DNA from 2 places in the Neisseria sp. P0014.S009 genome. Region 1 is predicted to be linked to the other one. Evidence: predicted binding sites of a transcription regulator. Region 1 holds the regulator's gene; the other holds the start of a gene.
The links. The regulator FNR, encoded in region 1, switches genes on or off when oxygen is low (the NO sensors DNR and NnrR bind a similar motif). The targets are predictions, from matches to a motif close to TTGATNNNNATCAA.

Region 1 (3,419 bases):
GCATAATCGGTAGATGTCCGGCATCGAGTGCGGCGTAATAGGCATCGATATCGCGCTCGTTTTGGGAGTAGGTGCTGCCGATTTTGCCGATAGAAGACACGCCGATCGCCACCAAGTCGCAGTCGGCATAGGTCGAGTAGCCTTGGAAATTTCGTTGCAGGAAACCTTCTTTGAGAGCGATGGAGAGCTCGTCGTCAGGTTTGGCAAAGTGGTCCATGCCGATGAAAACGTAGCCGCGCTCAGTCAGGGTTTGGACGCAATATTGCAGCATATCGAGTTTTTCTTCGCTGCCAGGAACGACATTGGTGTCGATACGGCGTTGCGGTTTGAAGATATGCGGTAGGTGGGCGTAGTGGTAGAGGGCGAGGCGGTCGGGGTCGAGGGACAAGACCGTGTCAATGGTGGTTTTGATGCTTTCGGTGTTTTGGTGCGGCAGGCCGTAAATCAAATCGACGCTGACCGATTTAAATCCGGCTTCACGCGCGGCATCAATCACTTCTTTAGTTTCTTCATAACTTTGAATGCGGTTGACCGCTTCCTGCACTTTAGGGTCAAAGTCTTGAATACCGACACTCATGCGGTTGAAACCGAGTTTGCCCAGTTTGAGGACGGTTTCGCGGCTGACTTTGCGCGGGTCTATTTCGATGGAGTATTCGCCGTTGGGAATCAGCTGGAAGTATTTACAAATCATGTCGAAGACGCGTTCGAGTTGGTCGTCGCTCAGGAATGTGGGCGTGCCGCCGCCGAAGTGGAGCTGCGCGAGCTGGTGTCTTCCGCCTAAATGAGGTGCCAGTAATTCCATTTCTTTTTCCAGATACTGGATATAGGCATCGGCACGGCTTTTGTCTTTGGTAATGATTTTGTTACAGCCGCAGTAGTAGCAGATGGTATTGCAGAAGGGGATGTGGATGTAGAGCGAAAGGGGTTTGTTGAGCGCGCCCATGTTGCGCAGGTTTAAAGCTTGGATATATTCGGCTTCTTTAAAGCCTTCATGGAAGCGGTCGGCGGTCGGATAGGATGTATAACGTGGACCGCTTGATGGCAAACTGGCAATTAATTCACGGTCAAATTCCGGTAATTCATTGTTTGTGTTGGTGTTATTTGAGATGGGGATGATTTTCATGGTAGGGGCTTGTAGTATAAAGTAGGGAAATTAGGGAAAATTTTAGTCAAAATTTCGATAGTTTGGTAGAATGCCTCATAATGATATGCCGACTTTGACATGGGTCAATAGTTATTCGGCTTCATCAGGGATTTATAGAACTATGCAGATTAAGGGTGCGTTATGGCCACACACAATGCAACACATCAAATGAAAACCTTGTGTTCCACATGTTCTTTACGCGAGCTGTGTTTGCCTGTCGGACTGATGCCTAACGAATTTTCACAATTAGATGCGGTTATTCGTCAAAGCCGCCGTCTGAAAAAAGGTGAATACCTGTTCCGTGCCGGCGAGCCGTTTACCTCTTTGTTTGCCATCCGTGCGGGCTTCTTTAAGACAACAGTCGCCAGCCAAGATGGACGAGATCAGGTAACCGGCTTTTTTATGTCGGGCGAGCTGATCGGTATGGATGGGATTTGTTCCCATATTCACAGCTGTGATGCTGTGGCTTTGGAAGACAGCGAGGTATGCGAGCTTCCGTTTACACATATTGAAGAACTTGGACAGGATATTCCCAGTCTTCGTTCTCACTTTTTCCGCTTGATGAGCCGTGAAATTGTCCGAGATCAGGGCGTTATGCTGCTTTTGGGCAATATGCGCGCTGAAGAGCGATTGGCAGCATTCTTGCTCAACCTGTCTCAGCGTCTCTATTCACGAGGCTTCGCCGCCAATGATTTTATCTTGCGGATGTCGCGTGAGGAAATCGGCAGCTATTTGGGGCTGAAGCTGGAAACAGTCAGCCGCACCTTGTCTAAATTCCATCATGAAGGCTTGATTTCGGTTGAACACAAGCACATCAAAATCTTAGATGCGACAACCTTGAAGAAAATGGTTTCCGGTTGTTCGCACGCTATCTGAATCTTAGGCCGTCTGAAATATTTCAGACGGCCTTTTTAACAAGAATTAAAGAATAATTGTTAAGTTACGCAAGTGATAGTCAGGTATTAAATTGAAAAATCTTCAACAACCGGCGTGTACAGAATGCGGTCGACTACTTCTCTGGTCAGTTTCGGTGCAAACATCTGGATAAAGTCATACGCGTAACCGCGCAGGTAAGTATCCGAGCGTAAGGCTATCCAAGTGGGCGACGGTTCAAATAAGTGTGCCGCATCAATAAGCTGTAAATCTTGATCGACAACGGGATCGTACGCCATTTTGGCCATCAAACCAACGCCCAAGCCTAAGCGGACATACGTCTTCAATACATCTGTATCGGCAGCCGATAAGGCAACATCAGGTTGCTCAATATGCGCTTTATTAAATGTACGCGCAATGCTGCTGCCGGAATTAAAAGCAAATTCGTAAGTAACCAGCGGAAAAGAAGCCAAATCTTCAAGGCTTAAAGGATTGCGGCAGTCCAAAAGAGGGTGGTCATGCGGAACAATCACGGCATGGTTCCATTCGTAGCAGGGCAGCTTGCCTAACTCAGGATGATCATCAATCTGTTCGGTAATAATTGCTAAATCTGCTTCGCCGCTGCTGACCATTTGCGCAATCGCAGAAGGGCTGCCTTGTTTGATGCTCAAATTGACCTTAGGGTAGTTTTTGACAAATTCCGCAACGATTTTGGGCAAGGCATAACGCGCCTGGGTATGCGTTGTCGCGATGGTCAGCGAACCGCTGTCATGATCGGTAAACTCGCTGCCGATATTTTTAATGTTTTGTACATCGCGCAAAATTCGTTCCGAAATTTCTAACACGGCTTTGCCCGGTTGCGAAACGGAAACCACACGCTTGCCGCTGCGGATAAAAATTTGGATACCCAATTCTTCTTCAAGCAGGCGGATTTGTTTGGAAATGCCGGGCTGGGATGTGAAAAGCGCATCGGCGGCTTCAGAGACATTCAGATTGTGCCGGTAAACTTCAAGGGCGTAACGTAATTGTTGCAGTTTCATGGTAGCAGTACCGAATACGTTGTTATTGTGGATTTTGTGCGACAAACGGCATGTAATTTAACATATTTTGCCCAGTTTTGCCCCGAGTTTTGAAAATGGTTGTTTTTAATGAAAATATCTTTTAATGATATGAAAACAGGAAATTCAGGAAAGAAGAGGGAAAGGGGTTTTGTTGTTTTTGTACAACTTTAGGTAGGTGAATTGTCTGATTTTGCCCTAAATTAATGACACAAGATTGATTTTTCGGCATGATTAACTACTAGGAAGCAGGCACTTCATGATTGTTTGAAGGCATCGAGTATTGACAGTTTGCCTTGCGCTTCTTTATAGTGCAACCTGATATATCCGATTTGCCGCTGTTT
Region 2 (3,419 bases), on a different contig from region 1:
GATGATGGTTGGGATATGGCGGATTTTGTCGATGTTTGCCAAGATGGCTTTATCACCCTGCAACCAGCCTTCGTTCACGAAGTAATGGTTTTCCATTCTTGCGATGGCAAGGGAGGCTTGCGGGTCTTCATCTACATCTTTAGGTTCAAACTGAATAAGGTAGCTTTCCCAGTCTGCCCATGATTTGGCCGCTTTTAAGCGCGTGGCTTCATCTTCGCTGAACAGCATTTCATGGTAGGCTTTAATTAGGGCTTGGCGTTTGTTTTCGGCTACAGGGGCAATGAATTTTTGCCATTGAGCCGGATAAATTTGGCTTACGCCGCCTGCTTCGTTCAGCCATGCCATTTCAGACGGCCTGCACAGGAAAATACCGCGCAAAACTAAGCCGCTGACGCGCTCGGGATGGGTTTCGGCATAAGTCAGCGACAAGGTGCTGCCCCATGAGCCGCCGAAAACCAGCCATTTTTGAATGCTGAGCATTTCGCGTACTTTTTCAATATCGGCAACCAAATCCCATGTGGTATTGTCTTCGATACAGGCATACGGTTTGGAGCGTCCGCAACCGCGTTGGTCGATAATAACGATGCGGAAATACTCTGGGTTGAAAAAGCCTCGACAGGCCGGTGATGCGCCTGCTCCGGGGCCGCCATGCAGGAAAATCACGGGATGGCCATCAGGATTTCCTGATTCTTCCCAGTAGATTTCGTGAATGTCGGATACGCGCAAAAGGCCGCTATTTCGTGGTTCTTGAATCGGATGCATGAGCTTTCTCCTTTGTCTGATGAATATATTGATTGTAACACTTTGCCTCCTGATTTTTCAGACGGCCTACATAGGTTTATCGCCACAAATGGCGTAAAATAGCACTTTTTTGACAGGATTATTTATGGCTGACAACAAACAAACACATGCTGCACCTGAAGGACAACTTTTATTGCGTACGGTAGCCATGCCGCGCGATACCAACCCTAATCAGGATATCTTCGGCGGCTGGATTATGTCACAAATGGATCTGGGCGGCGGTATTTTGGCGGCAGAAATCGCACAGGGACGCATTGTAACCGTGGCCGTTCAAGAAATGAATTTCATCAGACCGGTAAAGGTCGGCAACGTCGTGTGCTGCTACGGTCATTGCGTCCGCGTAGGCAATACTTCTTTGCAACTGAAAATCGAAGTATGGGTGAAGACTTTAATGAACGATATGGTAACGGAAGACCGCCAACTGGTCACCGAAGCCGTGTTCACTTACGTCGCCATCGATTCACAAGGCAATCCGCGCCCTATTCCTCGCGAAGGCAATGCAAAGCTGGCTCATTTGTAAGTTTAAAAATCAAAACAAGGCCGTCTGAAACCTCAACGTTCAGACGGCCTTTTTTCATACAGAAGCAAAATGTAATAATATTTCTTTTGAGCTAAAGCAAGGCGAAGTATCTGTTTTTTAGGTTTAATTCAGGCTGATTGATAAGACAAAGACCGTACACCGGCTCCCTATAGCACTGCCCTACCGCGACAGTTTGCGCCACTTTTGAAACGGCGTTTCCTCCTCAATCCACTTTAAGGAACATCATGGCTTCGCGCGATTTATACCCACAGGAAATTTTACAGGTTGTTCTCGATAAAAGCTGCGCCAAAGCACAATCCAGCATCCCCACACTGGCAATCTTGAGCGTTTTGGCCGGCGGATACATCGGCTTCGGTTATCTTGCCTATTTAAAAGTAGTCAGCGGCATTCCGCACGAATGGGGCGGTGTTGCCACTTTACTCGGCGCCGCCGTGTTCCCAATCGCCTTGATTTGCATCCTGCTTGGCGGAGGCGAGCTGGTAACCAGCAACATGATGATCATGTCTTTAGGCAAATTGGCCGGACGGATTTCCTCTAAAATGCTGCTGCGCAACTGGGTTATCGTCTGCATGGGCAATTTGGTGGGCACGCTGGCAATGGCGTTTTTCCTCGGATACTATGTCGGTATGATTGAAGGCAGCGTCGCAGAAAAAACCATTGCCGTAGCGGAAGCAAAAGTCCATATGGATTTCGGCCGCGCTTTTGTATCGGCAGTCGCATGTAACTGGATGGTCTGCATGGGCGCGTGGCTGCACTTTGCCGCTAAAAACACAACCGGACGAATGCTGGCCATTTGGTTCCCCGTCATGATTTTCGTATTAAACGGCTTCCAACACCTTGTCGCCAATATGTTCGTTATCCCAGCAGGTATTTTGGCAGGTGCAAACATCACTTGGGGACAGTTTTTCTTCAACATGATTCCCGTATTCCTGGGCAATGTCGTCGGTGGCGCATCCTTTGTCGGCGCATCGTATCTTTATACTTATAAAGACACACTGAAAGATAGTACCGAATAGCCCTGCTTTGAAAACAACAAAACCTGCTTTGAAAAAGCAGGTTTTATTTCAGACGGTATTGGTATTAAGTTTTAAAATCCATTCGGACACATTATCCAGATAAATCATCCAAACGAAAAAAGAGCCGTTTTTAAAACGGCTCTTTCCAATTCTTTGGTCGGAGTGAAAGGATTCGAACCTTCGACCCCTTGCACCCCATGCAAGTGCGCTACCAGACTGCGCCACACTCCGACTCGATAAGCCGTGAATTTTAGTTTCAAACGCTGATTTTGACAAGTGCTTTTTAAAAAGGGAAATTTACTCGTTTGAAAACATTTAAATTATTTGTAAGCAAAAAAAGGCCGTCTGAAATCGTTCAGACGGCCTCTGATTATTCAGTCAAATATCAAGCTTCAACCGGAATAATACCGATTTTTGCCTGCCATTGTTTTGGCGCAATGGCGTGAACCGATTCGCCGTTGCTATCCACCGCAACGGTAACAGGCATGTCTTTGACTTCAAATTCGTAAATCGCTTCCATACCCAATTCTGGGAACGCTAAGACTTTAGACGCTTTAATGGCTTTGGCAACCAGATATGCCGCGCCGCCGACAGCCATCAGGTAAACGGCTTTATTATCGGCTATGGCTTGACAAGTTGCTGCGCCGCGTTCGGATTTACCGATCATACCCAAGAGGCCGGTTTGTTCCAGCATTTGGCGGGTAAATTTATCCATACGGGTGGAAGTAGTCGGACCGGCCGGACCAACAACTTCGTCACGGACTGGATCAACCGGGCCGACGTAGTAAATCAGTTTGTTGGTGAAATCTACCGGCAATTCTTCGCCTTTGTTGAGCATATCAACCAAACGTTTGTGCGCGGCATCGCGGCCGGTCAGGATTTTACCGTTCAGCAACAATACGTCGCCGGTTTTCCATGTAGCCACTTCTTCTTTGGTCAGATTGTTGACATCGACACGTTTGCCGTTGTCAGGGCTGTAAGTCAGATCCGGCCAGTCTTCCAAAGACGGGGCTTCCAGTTTGGCCGGGCCTGAGCCGTCCAATTCAAATTCAATGTGGCGG

Region 2: a site for FNR is predicted at 1,408-1,421, ahead of ACTHS4_RS08365 (formate/nitrite transporter family protein). Genes of this name have one in related genera too.

What each region holds. Positions count from the first base shown of each region.
Region 1 covers NZ_JBQCVS010000005.1:65,156-68,574, forward strand. Annotated here, with positions in the region: gene hemN (oxygen-independent coproporphyrinogen III oxidase) at 1-1,123, opposite strand, end outside; gene fnr (fumarate/nitrate reduction transcriptional regulator Fnr) at 1,286-2,020, shown strand; gene ACTHS4_RS05510 (CysB family HTH-type transcriptional regulator) at 2,107-3,057, opposite strand.
Region 2 covers NZ_JBQCVS010000010.1:41,212-44,630, forward strand. Annotated here, with positions in the region: gene pip (prolyl aminopeptidase) at 1-762, opposite strand, end outside; gene yciA (acyl-CoA thioester hydrolase YciA) at 887-1,321, shown strand; gene ACTHS4_RS08365 (formate/nitrite transporter family protein) at 1,567-2,358, shown strand; tRNA gene ACTHS4_RS08370 (tRNA-Pro) at 2,513-2,589, opposite strand; gene ACTHS4_RS08375 (fumarate hydratase) at 2,744-3,419, opposite strand, start outside.